2 regions of the Rhodococcus wratislaviensis genome follow, and region 1 is predicted to be linked to the other one. Evidence: riboswitches for the same ligand, from Rfam matches in the RefSeq annotation. Region 1 holds a riboswitch; the other holds the start of a gene.
What was found. Region 1 has a riboswitch for cyclic di-AMP ahead of WKC72_RS35715 (transglycosylase family protein). Riboswitches for the same ligand answer to the same signal wherever they lie in the genome.
Positions count from the first base shown of each region.

Region 2: it holds a riboswitch for cyclic di-AMP, as region 1 does, so the genes downstream of both, WKC72_RS17420 (NlpC/P60 family protein) here and WKC72_RS35715 (transglycosylase family protein) in region 1, are expected to answer to the same signal.

Region 1 covers NZ_CP150488.1:7,807,819-7,815,053, reverse strand. Annotated here, with positions in the region: gene WKC72_RS35725 (helicase-associated domain-containing protein) at 1-1,519, opposite strand, end outside; gene WKC72_RS35720 (hypothetical protein) at 1,580-1,768, shown strand; gene WKC72_RS35715 (transglycosylase family protein) at 1,836-2,417, opposite strand; cyclic di-AMP (ydaO/yuaA leader) riboswitch at 2,426-2,639, opposite strand; gene WKC72_RS35710 (YccF domain-containing protein) at 2,874-3,251, opposite strand; gene WKC72_RS35705 (hypothetical protein) at 3,282-3,521, opposite strand; gene WKC72_RS35700 (cold-shock protein) at 3,675-4,085, shown strand; gene WKC72_RS35695 (DUF2771 domain-containing protein) at 4,147-4,632, opposite strand; gene WKC72_RS35690 (MFS transporter) at 4,639-6,309, opposite strand; gene WKC72_RS35685 (glutaminyl-peptide cyclotransferase) at 6,381-7,175, opposite strand; gene WKC72_RS35680 (DUF3027 domain-containing protein) at 7,214-7,235, shown strand, end outside.
Region 2 covers NZ_CP150488.1:3,778,646-3,785,880, reverse strand. Annotated here, with positions in the region: gene WKC72_RS17425 (NlpC/P60 family protein) at 42-1,094, opposite strand; gene WKC72_RS17420 (NlpC/P60 family protein) at 1,475-2,020, opposite strand; cyclic di-AMP (ydaO/yuaA leader) riboswitch at 2,035-2,199, opposite strand; gene WKC72_RS17415 (DEDD exonuclease domain-containing protein) at 2,657-4,423, shown strand; gene WKC72_RS17410 (Lrp/AsnC family transcriptional regulator) at 4,420-4,695, shown strand; gene trpD (anthranilate phosphoribosyltransferase) at 4,705-5,793, opposite strand; gene WKC72_RS17400 (hypothetical protein) at 5,837-6,307, opposite strand; gene WKC72_RS17395 (heme-copper oxidase subunit III) at 6,434-7,045, shown strand; gene WKC72_RS17390 (cytochrome c) at 7,110-7,235, shown strand, end outside.

The DNA.
Region 1 (7,235 bases):
GCAGCTCCGGTGTCAGCGGTCCGGGGGCGACGACGGTGAGGTCGGCCTGGACGAGGACGTGGTCGACGGGTTCGGGCAGCGACGCGTGCATCTCGGCCTCGGCGTCGCCGCCGTGGAGCAGTGCGCGTCCGGGTGAGCTGAGTGCCCCGCGGGCGACGAGTCCGAGCGTCGCGGCCTCGTCGAGGGTGCGATCCACCGCGTGGACCCGCAGCCGGGCACCCCAGCGGGGGCGACGCCACGCCAGCAGTCGGCTGACCTCCGCGGGATCCGCCGAGTGTCCGCTGCCCAGCTCCGCCAGCAGTCCGAGGATCGCCTGCCGGTCGCGCGGTGCCGACGGCGCGCGCACTTCCTCGGACAGCGCGGCGACCGGTTTGTCGTTGGCGTCGCGCATGCCGATGAACCACGCCATGCGCGGCAGTTCCAGCCACGCCGCGGCCAGAGCGTGCCACCGCCGGGCGACCGGCGCCGTGAGCCAGTTGTCGACCGCGGTGGTCGGGGCCCAGTAGTTCTCCCCGCTGTCGGTCGTCGGGGCCGGGTCCGGGGTGCCGCTCGCGATCAGTCCCGCGGCCGAGAGAAGTTCGACGAGCAGGCTCAGCCTGTTCTCGTCGATGCCGGACGTCTTGGCGATCCGCCGCAGTTCGCGGACACCGAGACCACCCGCCCGCAGCGCGGGCGCCGGGACCTCGCCGAGAGCCTTGACGACGTCCTCGCAGTGGCGAACCAGTTCGAGCGCTTCACCTGCCGCGGCGGCATTGATGTCGGCCGGCTTGTGCTTGCGGCCGGTCACGGTGGGAGGGGCCAGCGAGGTGGGGTCGAAGACGGCCTCCCCGCGCAGGACCTGCCGCACCTGATAGGGCAGTTCGACGGTTTCCTCGTCGATCCACCGCAGCAGCCCGGCGGCGAGGAGCCGCTGCACGGGACGGTCGGGGGGTGTTCCGGGGGCCGCGTCCCGGGTCCGTCCGATCGAACTCGACTTCGACAGGGTCTCGAGGATGTCCCGCTCGACGCTCTGCAGTCCGGCCAGCGCGGCCGTGATCCCGGGTTCGTCGAGCGTCTCGACGGGTTCGGCGCTGCGCCCGACCCGCCACGGGATGGTGGCCACGACAGCGGGAACGATGCGCAGCGACGTCTTGTCACCCCAGACGATCCCCACGGACCGCAGGCCGTCCAGCGTGGCGTCGACGGTCTTCTTCGTCGCCCGCGACCCCACCGCGTCCTGCAGGGTGGCCCGCGGCACGGCGACCTCGTCGGCCCGTTCGAGCGCCAGGAGTTCGAGGATGCCGAAGTCCAGCGACGTCAGGTTGTCGGCCGCGCGGGCCACCGATGCCCGCTGTTCGGCGCGGCCGGCGAGGACGACGATCGTGGCCGGCGGTGGGACCGCCAGGTCGGGGCGCTTGTGGAGCAGATCCGTCAGTTCGGCGTCGCTGCGCGCGGCCAGCCAATCCGCGAGGGTCGCGGCGCCGCGGGGGGAGGCAGCGGTGCCGTTGGTGCTCGCGGTGGCGTCGTCGGTGTCGGTCATCGACTATCAGATTAGAGACCTGGGCTGTACGTCGCCGAACGCTCCTGTCAAAATGGCACCGTGGCTAACAATTCGAAGAAGCAGTACGTGGATCCAGGGTGGCCCGAAACCGCCGATGGAGATAGCGCCGTGACCGAACTGTCGTCGAGCCGTGCGGGCGGATTGTCCCCGTTCGGCGAGGACACCGAGTTCCCGCTGCCGGCGGACTCGCTGCCCTACGCGCATCCGCACACCGTGATCAACCGCTGACCCGACGACAGAAGAGGGGCCCTGCACCGGATCGGTGCAGGGCCCCTCTTCTGTGAATTGCGGGGGATTACTGCGGGAGCAGTCCCTTGTTCGCGTCGATGAGCTGCAGGATCTGGGGATCGATCGCGATGCCCTGAGCCTTGACGGCCTCGATCGCGTTGTCGACGACACCGGCGTACTGCGAGGTGCCGTTGGTGCTGGGGACGCCGCCCGTGAGGTCGGGGAGTGCCGGCGCCGCGGGGGCCTCGGGCACGGTGGCGGGGGCGTTGCGCTGGGTGGGTGCGCTGCTCAGGCCGAGGCTCGAGGAGCAGGACGGCCATGCGCCCCAACCCTGGGAGTCGAGGACCTTCTCGGCGACGACGATCTGCTCTTCACGCGAGGCCTGGTTGGCGGTGGCGGCGTACTGGGTTCCGCCGTGTGCGTTCCAGGTGCTCGGGGAGAACTGGAGTCCGCCCTGGAAGCCGTTTCCGGTGTTGATGCCCCAGTTTCCGCCGGACTCGCACTGCGCGAGGCGGTCCCAGTCGGAGTCGGGTGCCGCGTTCGCGGTGCCCGAGAAGGCTGCTCCGGCGACGCCCATGATGGCGCCGGTGACGGCGACCTTGGCGACGGTGCGGCCGGTGGTGGTGGGCTTGCGATGGCGTCCGCTCATAGTGGTCGAGATCCTCTCCACACGCGCCTGCGAGGTCAGCTGTCGGGTTCGGGCTGAGAGGTCGCCCGGCCTCGCCTCTCCTGGCTGGAGAGGGTCTGGCTTCACCCCAAGATCCGAGTGTGCGAGGCACATTCGGACCGGTGTCCGTCTGAGAACTTGCGTTCCCTGGAGGACTTTGGGTCCCCCGTCCTCGTCCCTGGAATGCTTCGTCGGGACTCCGGTACCCGCGGGACGAGGCTTGGCGCGGCGGGCCGGATGTGGCCGATGTTTCCTCGGCCGGTGACGACGGTAACGGGCCGAGGCCGCAGTGTCACCATTTGATAACGCGGAGTGTCTTCGCCTGTTGCGGGGCCTCATTGGGCGCGCAGAGACTCTTCCCAGCTAGTGGGGACAAGTCGTGCGTATCGCCGAGCCGTTGCCCTTCCGTTACCGGGCCGTTATGTGAGGAAGCTCACATCACTGGGGAGCGTCGACGATGTCCTTGCCGAGGGGCATCAGCGAGATGGGAATCATCTTGAGATTCGCGACCGCGAGCGGGATCCCGATGATCGTGATCGCCATGGCGACTGCCGTCACGACGTGCCCGATCGCGAGCCACAGACCAGCGATGACGAACCAGATGACGTTACCGATCAGCGAGGCCACACCGGCCGTCGGCTTGTCGACCACGGTCTTCCCGAACGGCCACAGTGCGTAGACGCCGACTCGGAACGACGCGATGCCGAACGGGATCGTGATGATCAGGATGCAGCAGAGGATTCCCGCGACGAAATACCCCAGCGCCAGCCACAGACCGCCGAAGATCAGCCAGATGATGTTGAGCAGAATTCTCATGATCGTCCCATCGGTCGGTGGTCGGGTGTGTCAGCGCGAGCGTCTGCCCTGCCTCAGTGCCGCGACGATTCCGAGGAGGAATCCGATCGGGCACGCGAGGGCGATGAGATAGAGAACGAGGCCCGGTTCGGAATCGGAGAGCACCGGGGTCAGGAAGATCGCCACGATCGCGACGAAGCCGATCGCGAAGAGGGCGAGCGCGACGCGCAGTAGTCCGTCGCCCCTCCGGGGCGTGTGAGGAGTGCTCGAAGGAGTCGATTCGTGGGCCACACCAGCAACGATAGTGCCTGGAAACCCGAATGCCGGAGGGGGTGTCTGCAAGGTAGACTGTGGGCACTGCGCGTCCCGCACCAGAGGTGGGGCGCGCTGTTTTGCATACCAAGTGCAACCAACTGCACTCCAAGTGATGAGCGGGTGAACGCGGTGCCGACCGGCAAGGTGAAGTGGTACGACGTCGAAAAGGGCTTCGGCTTTCTGTCGCAGGAGGAGGGGGAGGACGTCTATGTGCGTTCGTCCGCTCTTCCCGAGGGCGTCGAGGGCCTCAAGGCCGGCCAGCGTGTCGAGTTCGGCATGGCCGCCGGTCGACGCGGACCCCAGGCGCTGAGCCTGAAGGTGCTCGACCCGGCGCCGTCGCTGCGTCAGAACGCCGCGCGTAAGGAGCCGTCCGCCAAGAAGCACACGCCGGACGAACTCCACGGCATGGTCGAGGACATGATCACGCTGCTCGAGGCGAAGGTCCAACCCGACCTGCGCAAGGGCAAGTACCCGGACCGCAAGACCGCCCAGCGCATCTCCGAGGTGGTCCGCGCCGTCGCGCGCGAGCTCGACAGCTGATTCGACCGACGAACAAAGGCCCCGCGCTTCGGCGCGGGGCCTTTCTTCGTGAGGGGTCGTTCTAGGCGGTCTTGATCGACCAGGCGGCCCGGGCCTGCGTGAGCCCCTGCTCGTCGATGACGGCGGACGGCAGCTGGATCTCGACGCCCGCCAGCTGCAGGTCCTCCGAGGACGGCACGGTCACGGCGCGGGTCTCACCGGCGCGGTGAGCCTGTTCCTGGACGATGACCTGTCCCGACGCGTCCTGGTAGACGACGAGCATGCGCCACGGCGCCTCGACGATCTCCTGCGGCAACGACAGCTGCAGCGCGGATCCGGGCGGCACGTCGAGTTCGGCGAGGTCTCCGGTTGTGCAGTCCTCGAGATACAGGTTGCAGTACGCCAGCGGGGGGACCTGCTCGGCTCGGTTGTGCGCGAAGGCCGTGATCTCGGGCAGGCGGGGCGAGGAGTTGCGGACGAGTGCGTACAGGACTCCGACGAAGGCCACCAGGACCACCATCAGCCCCACTGCAATCAGTGCCAGGATCTTCTTGGTTCGCGCCTGCATTCTCACTTACTTCACATTTCCTGTCGATCGGTCGGCCCGGTGGGTCGAGTGGGGCTCGGTCACTTCTTGTTCGGCCAGGTCGGGACGTTTTCCGCCGAGCCCGGGCAGGAGGGTGCTCCCGCGGTAGGTGAGGACGGTCTGGACGAGCCCGATGGTCATGACGGCAGAGACCACGGAGAATCCGATCCAGTATTCGGTGGGCAGGAGGACGCCCAGCGCGCCGCCCACCACCCAGCTCAGCTGTAGGACCGTCTCCGATCTGCCGAATCCGGACGCGATCGATTCCTCGGGCAGGTCGTGCTGCAGCGAGGCGTCCAGCGACACCTTGGCCAGGGCGCTGGCCGCCGACGCGACGAGGGTTGCCAGGGCGGCAGTCAGCAGGTTGTCGGTGATCGCGGCGAGGACGGCGATGATCCACACGGCACCCGTGCAGCGCAGCACGATGAGGGCGGGGCGGCCGAGCTTGATCCGGGCGCCTGCGGCGTTGCCGGCGAAGTTGCCGATGCCTGCGGCGGCGCCGACCAGGCCGAGCATGGCGGCCTGCACGAGCGGCTCGTGGTCGGTTCTCGACTTCGCGACGAACGCGATGTACAGCGTGAGGAACCCGGTGAGCACGCGGATGGTGCTGTTTCCCCACAACCCGGTGATGACCGCGCGGCCGAGCGGTTGCCTGCGTTTACCGGATTTCGCGGTGGCAGGCGCCTCGGGCTGCAGCACCCGGGTGCGTCCCAAGACCTCGGTCGGGTGTTCGTCGCCGTGGTACGTGAGGGTGGCGGGGACCTCACCCTCGGTGACCTCGACCCACGACGGGATCCGCATGCTGAGGTATGCGCCGAGTGCAGTGATGACGGCCGCGAACCACAACGCGCCGACGGACCCGGTGGCCATGGCGAGACCACCCGCGAGGGCGCCGGCGCCGATGGTTCCGCCGAGAAGTCCGAACACGGTGAGCCGGGAGTTGACCCGCACCAGGTCGATCTCCGGTGGCAGCACACGTGGTGTGACCGCACTCTTGAGCACCGAGAAGGACTTGCTGAGCACCATCATTCCGAGGGCGGCCGGATACAGCACCCAGCTGTCGAAGTTGAAGACGAGAACGATCGCCAGGATCGTCCGGAGGCCGAACGACGTGGCCAGTGCGACGCGTCGGCCGTGCTGGAGCCGGTCGAGCATCGGACCGATCAGCGGAGCGATGACGGCGAACGGGGCGATGGTGATCAGAAGGTACAGCGCGACCTTCGTCTTGTCCTCGCCCGTCGCGGCCGAGAAGAAGAGGGTGTTCGCCAGGGCGACGGCGATGGCCGCGTCGGTGGCGTTGTTGGCCATCACCGCATAGGTGAGCGCGGTCAGACCCGACTTGTCCGCTCCGTCCGCCTTGGCCGCGCGATGGAACGTCGCGATGCCCTTGTTGGTCAGTTCCCGGCTGCGCATCGCCGCGACCCGGGTGACGGTGAGTTTGCGCGGCATCGGCGGCGCCTTGGGGGCGTCGGCCCGCTCCTCGTCGGAACGGGGACGCTGCCCGCCGCCGACCGGATGGAGGGGTGGGAGCGGTGTGCGTCGACCTCCCGAGCGTGCGGCCGGCGGGTATTTGTCGTAGCCGGGATGAACGGGGGGCCCGGAATTCTCGTCAGGAGCCCGACCGCCGTCAGGCTCGTAGGGTTCGCGCGGTCCGGTCACTCCCTAATTCTGTCCTAGTCGGGAGACATGCGACCACAGCAACCCCGGCCAATGCTGGTCAGATCGGCCTGTCAGGGAACGAACCGCACCTCGAACATGCGCGGCCAGTACTTTCCGGTGACGAGGAAGCGGTCCGTTCCCGGGATCTGGGCGATGCCGTTGAGGACGTCGACGTCCCGCGGGCCCGGCGGAAGCGCGTCGCGGAGGGCCGAGGCGTCGACCTCCGCGGTGACCCGCCCGTCCGAGGGATCGATGCGGACGAGGGTGTCGGTGGTCCAGACGTTCGCGTAGATCGCGCCGTCGTCCGCGCAGTCGAGTTCGTTGAGGCGGGACAGGGGGCTTCCGTCGTGCACTGCCTGCACGGTGCGCCGGGGTTCGAACGTGACCGGGTCGCGGAACGTGAGGGTGGGTGAGCCGTCACTGGTGACGAGGGCGTCGGGCAACGCGCAGATGCCCCACCCTTCGCCGTCGAACGGGACCCGCCGCTGTTCGGCGAGTGTCGCGCGATCCCGGGCGACGGCCACCCCGTCGCGCCACGTCAGCTGCCAGACCGTGCCGCCGTTCACCGTGATGCCCTCGCCGAACAGGGGCGACGGCAGGTCCGCGCGCGCCCGGACGGTGCCGCTGTCGAGGTCGGTGGCCTGTACCCAGGACTCACCGGGGCGACCGGTGCCCTCGAGCAATTCGGCGCCGTCGATCTCGAGTCCCTGGGTGAACGCATTCGGGTCGTGGTCGAGGGTGCGGAGGATCTCCACGCGAAGGTCCGCGCCGGACGCGCCCGTCGCCACGGGACTCTGCGGGGAGCACGCGGTGACCATCCACGCCACCGCGAGCAGGGCTGGGACGAGGTGCCTCCGGCCGGTCATCGGACCAGCATGACAGCCCAGGTGGGCACGCACTTGCGGTGGTGCGGCAAACTGGTGGTG
Region 2 (7,235 bases), 4.0 Mb from region 1:
GTGTATGAGCACGCCCCGGCGCCGCTGCCGGACGGTCGCCGTCAGTAGCGGCGGGCCCCGTAGAAGGGGAACTTCGCCATCGACTCGATCTTCACCGGAACACCGAACGTCGAGGCGTGGAGAATGTTGCCGTTTCCGGCGTAGAGGCCCACGTGGGACGCGTCGTTGTAGAAGAGGACGACGTCGCCGGGCTGCAGGGCGTCGCGGGACACCGGGGTGCCGCCGCTGGCCTGCGCCTGACTGGACCTCGGCAGCGTCTTGCCGATCTGCTTGTACGCCCACACGACGAGTCCCGAGCAGTCGAACTCGTCCGGACCGGTGGCGCCCCACACGTACGGGTCACCGATGCGGGTCATGCCTGCCTGCAGCGCGCTGGTGCCCGAACCGGGGGTGAGATGCGCGAGGATCGTGTTCGGGTCGAAGCCGGGCGGGAAGGGCGTCCCCGCGAGTTGGTCGCGTTCGGCGCCGGTGAGATCTCCGAAGGCCTTGATCACGTCGGCGATCTGCGCCTGCAGGTCACTCTGCTTGCGTTGCAGATCGTCGCTCACCGCTTTGGCCTGCTCGGTCGCGGACCGCGCGGCATCCGCCGACTCCTTCGACGCCTCGGCCGCCTTCGTGGCTTCCGACGTGGCCGACTGGAATTGCGCGACCTGGTTGCGGGTGTCGTTGGAGATGGCGTCCAGAGCGGACATCTGGTCCAGCAGTTGCTGCGGTGAATCGCTCACCATGACGGCGAAGAGGCGATTGGTCCGTGCGCCCTGGTAGTTGGCGGTGGCGAGTTTGTTCACCACGGGCTGGAAGACGGCGACGCGCGCGTTGGCGGCGTCCAGCACACCCTGGTCGGCCGCGAGTGTGGCGTCGGCGTCGCGTTGCGCCGACTGTTTGGCCTCGAGGTCGATCTGCGCGTTGTGGAGTGCCTCGGACGTCTGCTCGGACTGCCGGGACAGGTCACCGAGCTTCGTCAGGGCATCGGTCGGGTTGGTGGTGACCGGGTCTGCACCCGCCTGGATCGCGGGCAGCGACACGAGCGCCACCGACAGCACGCCGGCTGTCAGCACGCTGCCCAGGGAGCGCTTCATCTTGTGTGAGGCCACGGAAATGCAGTTCTCCGATCGTCGATCTCCACCAGCCGGGTCGGTTGTCCGATGCGCGGCTCAGGGATTTCCTCGGCCGAGGCGACCGTGGAGTGCCGAAGAGGTGGTGACCCGCGTTGCCGCCCGGTTGGCGCGACAAGACTTCGCAAGGTCTCGGATAGGTTACGGAATGGCATACGTTTGTGTCCACCCATGTCACGAACGGGGTGGCGGGGACCACCCGACGGGTGAACGACACGCTGTCTGCCTGGGGCGCAACGACATCGAGGATGGGTTCGAATCGTGATTCGAACCCACCCTCGGTGGTCGTGCGAGATCCTACGAAGCTACCCCGTGCATCCCCGCCCTCGACTCGGTGGATGCGTCGCCTCGCGTGTGGATCAGTAGCGGCGTGCGCCGTCGAAAGGCATGGACGCGATGGGCGCCAACTTGACGGGCTGCCCCTCGGTGGAGGCGTGGATCACGTTGCCGTTGCCGGCGTAGATGCCCGAGTGCGATCCGCCGTAGAAGGAGACCACGTCGCCGGGGCGGAGATCGGACTGCGAGACGGGAGTGCCTGCCGCCGCCTGCGCGTAGCTGGTGCGCGGCAGGTTCAGTCCGGCCTGCTTGAACGCCCACTGCACCAGACCGGAGCAGTCGAACGAGTTGGGGCCTGCGGCGCCGTAGACGTACGGCGAGCCGAGCTTGGTCTGGGCGGCCTGAACGGCCTTGTCACCCGCGGTATTGGCCGGCGCCGGGGGCGCGGGCAGGTTCGGGACACCGGGGATCTGCGGGATGACGACACCCGGGATCTCGAAGGTTCCGACTCCGGGGATGGTGACGGGATCTGCGGCCGCGGGGGCCGCGGTAGCGGTGAGCGCTCCGACTGCGAGCGCGCCGGCGACGACTGCCCGTCGCACATTCCGCTTGGAAACTTGTGACGCCACGAAAGGGGTACTCCGTTTCTTCCATTCATCCGCCGACCGAGTTAGCTGACGGGTTCGGGCTGGGAAGATCAGCCCTACCCACCGGTGCGTGAGGACGTCCCGGCGGGATTCACCCCAGTAGAAACTTGGGTTCCCGGTACGACCGCTCTCGCGAGTGGCCGATTAGGCGGTGACTAGCGATGCTGCCCCGGTATTGGGGCTGCGAGACTCCGCTAGGTCTCAGGAAGGTTACGAAATGGAATACCCAGATGTCGACCGGAACACGCGGAAAGTGTCCGTTTGGGCCGATTCCGGCTTTGCGGGCGCGCGATACCCACATTCGGTAACGACTGGATAACAGGCGGTTTGTTTTCGATCGCTTTTCGACAGCGGGAGTGGGCATTTCGCGAAGCCTGCCCACTCCCCGGTTTCGTCCCGCGCCGCGTTCCCGCTGTTCAACGGGGGTGCCGCGGATCGAACCCGCGACACGCGCCGGACCGGCCGACACCGGCCCCCGCCCCACGCAGACCCCTCGATCGTGGTCGCGCGCCCGCCCCTCGCACCGCCCGCGACCGCCGCCCGAGACGGGCAGTGTGATCCTCGTCTCTCCGGGCTCTCCGGGCGGGTCTGTCGGTGCCCGTCCATACGCTCTGAGCCGTGAGTGTCCCCGGTGTACCCGAACAGCTGAGATTCGACGAGCTCGACACCCCACTGCGGGACACCACGTTCGTGGTGGTCGATCTCGAGACCACCGGCGCGCGACCGGGCGAGGACGCCATCACCGAGATCGGCGCCGTGAAGATCCGCGGCGGCGAGGTGATCGCCGAAATGGCCACCCTCGTCGACCCGGGACGATCCATCCCCCCGCACATCGTGGAGATCACCGGCATCACCACCGCCATGGTGATCGACGCCCCGCGGATCGAGCGAGTGCTGCCGGCGTTCCTGGAGTTCGCTCGCGGGGCGGTGCTCGTCGCCCACAACGCCCCGTTCGACACGGGCTTCCTCAAGGCCGCGGCGTCCGCCACCGACACCCCCTGGCCCAAGTTCACCGTGCTCTGCACCGTCAAGCTGGCCCGGCGCGTCCTCAGCCGCGACGAGGCGCCGTCCGTCAAACTGTCGTCGCTGGCCCGGCTGTTCGACGTCGGGACCACTCCGACGCACCGGGCACTCGACGACGCCCGTGCCACCGTCGACGTCCTGCACGCCCTCATCGCGAGGGTCGGCAATCAGGGAGTGCACAGTCTCACCGAGCTGGTCGACTACCTGCCCGACGTCTCCTCGCACCAGCGGGCGAAACGCTCGCTCGCCGGCCACCTCCCGCATGCTCCCGGCGTCTACCTGTTCCGCGGACCGTCCGACGAGGTCCTCTACGTCGGCACGGCGACCGATCTGCGCCGGCGGGTGCGCAACTACTTCACCGGCTCCGAGACGCGTGGCCGGATGAAGGAGATGGTGGCCCTGACCACCCGGATCGATCACGTCGAGTGCGCGCACGCGCTCGAGGCCGGTGTGCGCGAGCTCCGGCTGCTCGCGGCGCACACGCCGCCGTACAACCGGAGATCCAAGTACCCGAAACGCGGTTGGTGGATCACGCTCACCGCGGAGGCCTTCCCCCGGCTGTCGGTGGTGCGGACCCCGACCGCCGACTCGCTCGGTCCGTTCCGGTCCCGCTCGACCGCAGTCGACGTCGCCGACGTCCTCGCCGAGTACTGCATTCTCCGCACCTGCACGAGCCGCATCCCGAAGGGAAGGGAGCACGGTCCGCACTGCCCGCCCCGCGAGCTCGGACGCTGCCCGGCGTCCGTCCACGGCCGCGTCACGGAGGACGCCTACCGTCCCGGGCCGGAACTCTTCCGGCAGTTCCTCCGCGGCCTGGACGACTCTCCGCTGCACCGCATGCGCGCACGGGTGGAGGAGCTGGCCGCCGGCGAGCTGTTCGAGAATGCCGCACGCCTGCGTGATCGCACCGCGGAGGTCGTGCTCGCGTTGCGGAGGATGCAGCGCCTGGCTGCCCTCACCGCCCTCGATCAGCTCGTCGCTGCTCGCCCGGCCGCGACCGGCGGCTGGGAGTTCGCGGTGATCCGTTCCGGCCGCCTCGCGTCGGCCGGCTGCGCGCGGCGCGGGATCCACCCGATGCCGGTGGTCGATGCGCTCGTCCTCACCGCCGAAACCGTCGTTCCCGACGCAACTCCGCTTCGCGGTGCCTCCCCCGAGGAGGCCGGGTTGCTGGCGCGCTGGCTCGACCAGGAGGACACCCGCATCGTCAGCGCTTCCTCGGGCTGGTGCGAGCCCGCCCGGGGCGCCGGATCCTGGTCCGAGTGGTGCGCACTCGCGCGAGCGGGGAGCACGTCGACACGGGACGCCGAGACCCGACCACCCGCGCCGACTTCCGCCGACCACCGCTTAGGCTGGCGATCATGATCAACGCCATCGTCCTGATCCACGCCGAAGCCCACCGCATCCCGGAGACCGCTCAGGCCGTCGCCGACATCGAGGGCGTCGACAAGGTCTACTCCTGCGCAGGCGACGTCGACCTGATCGCGATCGTGCGGGTCCGGGACCACGCGAAGATCGCGGAGGTCGTCACCGAGGGAATCAACAAGGTGGACGGCGTCTCCCGGACGGCGACGCACATCGCGTTCCAGTCCTACTCCAGCGCCGACGTCGAAGCCGGCTTCTCGATCGGCGAATAGCCCCGCCTGCTATTTGCTGGTGGCCAGACCCGACGTGAGTTCGGCCCACCGCGCGAGCAGCGTCGCGGCCGCTCCACTGTCGATGGACTGTGCCGCCGTCGAGAGTCCGTCCGACAGTGCGTCTTCGAGCGTGCGGCCGCCGAGCCCCCGGAACGCCGCGATCGCCGCCGCGGCGTTGAGGAGGACCGCGTCGCGGACGGGTCCGGTCTCACCGGCGAGGAGTCGCCGCGCCACCGCCGCGTTCACGTCGGCGTCGCCGCCGCGCAGTTCGTCGAGCGACACCCGCGCGATCCCGATGTCCCGGGGGTCGAGTTGACGGGTGGTCACCCCACCGTCCGCCACTATGTGCACGGTCGACGTGGTCGACGTCGTCAACTCGTCGAGGCCGTCGTCACCCCGCACCACCAGCGCCGAGTTGCCGCGCTGCGCGAGCACGCCGGCCACCACCGAGATCAGGCCCGGGAACGCGCAGCCGATGAGGCCGGCCCGCGGACGCGCCGGGTTGGTGAGTGGTCCGAGCACGTTGAAGACGGTCGGGATGCCGATCTCCTTGCGCGGCGCGCCCGCGAACCGCAGGGCGGGATGGAACACCGGCGCGAAGCAGAAGCCGATGCCGACCTCCCGGACACAGCGCGCCACCTCGTCGGGACCGAGGTTGATCTTCACCCCGAGGGCCTCGAGAACGTCCGCCCCACCGCTCTTGGACGACGCCGCCCGGTTGCCGTGCTTGACGACGCGAATGCCGGACGCCGCGACCACGAGTGACGCCATCGTGGAGATGTTCACGGTGTTGGATCGGTCACCACCGGTTCCGACGATGTCGACGACGTCGTCGTCGACGGGGACCTTGCGCGCGTGCCCGAGCATCGAGTCCGCCAGTCCGCGCAACTCCTCCGGTGTCTCGCCCTTCATCTTCAGGGCGACACCGAACGCCGCGATCTGCGCGGACGTGGCGTTGTCGGACATGATCTCGTCCATCGCCCATTTCGCCTCGTCCACCGACAGGTCACGTCCGTCGGTGAGCGTGCCGAGGACCGACGGCCACGTGCGTGCCGGCCGCACACCGTCGTTCGTCCCCTGAGCAGTCGGGCTCTGCATCGTCGTGTCCCCTTGTACTAGTGGCGGATCCGGTCCTGGCAGCCTAGTCACCGGGCGGATCGGACTCGCGCGCCGGTTGCGTCGCGTCCCAGCCGTCGACCGAGCCGCCGAGCCGCTGCGCCAGCCCGGCCATTCTCGACCGTTCCTGCGAACAGTGCAGCGCATCCAGGATCTGGACCCGCTGCAGCACGAGTCCCACCGTCGCACCGTCCTCGGCCGGGGACGCCTGCCCGTCCGGATCCTGTGGTCGGTAGCCGTCCTGGGCGGCGATCGACACGGCGTCGGCCACCGACGACGCGGGCAGCCGCAGATGGTGCCGCAGCACCGCTTCCGCGCCGGCATCCCACCGCGGATCCTCTGCGGCTGCGCGGTCGAGCGCGGTCGAGCACGCCTCCACGTCGTCGAAGCTCGAGGCGACGACCACGAGGTCGGGCCGATCCTGATCGAGAGGGGCCGGTTGCCGACTGCCGAACAGCCTCCGCAGCCACCCCGTACTGTTGTCACGAGAGCGCATGACTCCACCCTTTCACGGTCCGCCACCAGGCCGTCAGCAGGGAGAATCGGACAAGCGGGGCGCGTCGACGCGCCGAGGGTGGACCCGGGTAGTCGCCTCTTACGACGAAGCGTCATACTTCTGTCTGTGACGAGCGCAGTAGGGACTTCAGGATCAGCAATCACCCAACGCGTGCACTCGCTGAACCGACCTAACATGGTCAGCGTTGGCACCATCGTGTGGTTGTCAAGTGAGCTCATGTTCTTCGCAGGGCTCTTCGCCATGTACTTCGTGGCGCGAGCACAGGCGAATGGGAACTGGCCGCCGGAGCCGACCGAGCTGAATCTGTTCCTCGCCGTACCGGTGACCCTGGTGCTGATCGCCTCGTCGTTCACCTGCCAGATGGGTGTGTTCGCGGCCGAGCGCGGCGACGTCTTCGGCCTCCGCCGGTGGTACCTCCTGACACTGGCGATGGGCACGTTCTTCGTCCTCGGACAGGGATACGAGTACATCCACCTGGTCGAAGAAGGCACGACCATCTCGAGCAGCGTGTACGGCTCGGTCTTCTACATGACCACCGGCTTCCACGGCATGCACGTGATCGGCGGCCTCATCGCGTTCGTCTTCCTGATCGCGCGCACCAAGGTCAGCAAGTTCACGCCCGCCCAGGCCACCGCCGCCATCGTCGTCTCGTACTACTGGCACTTCGTCGACATCGTGTGGATCGGCCTGTTTGCCACGATCTATTTCATCCGTTGATCAGCTGAACGCCCCAGGCAGCCCCCTGACGTCCAGTCCGTCCCGACATACCAAAGGGATACAGATGAGTTCATCCCCCCCTCCCGCATCCGATACCACTGCGTCTGCCGCCAAGGCACGCCGCCAGCGGAAGCTCCGCAGGCGCGTCACGGGCGCCATGGTCCTGATGATGGGACTGGTCAGCGCCGGT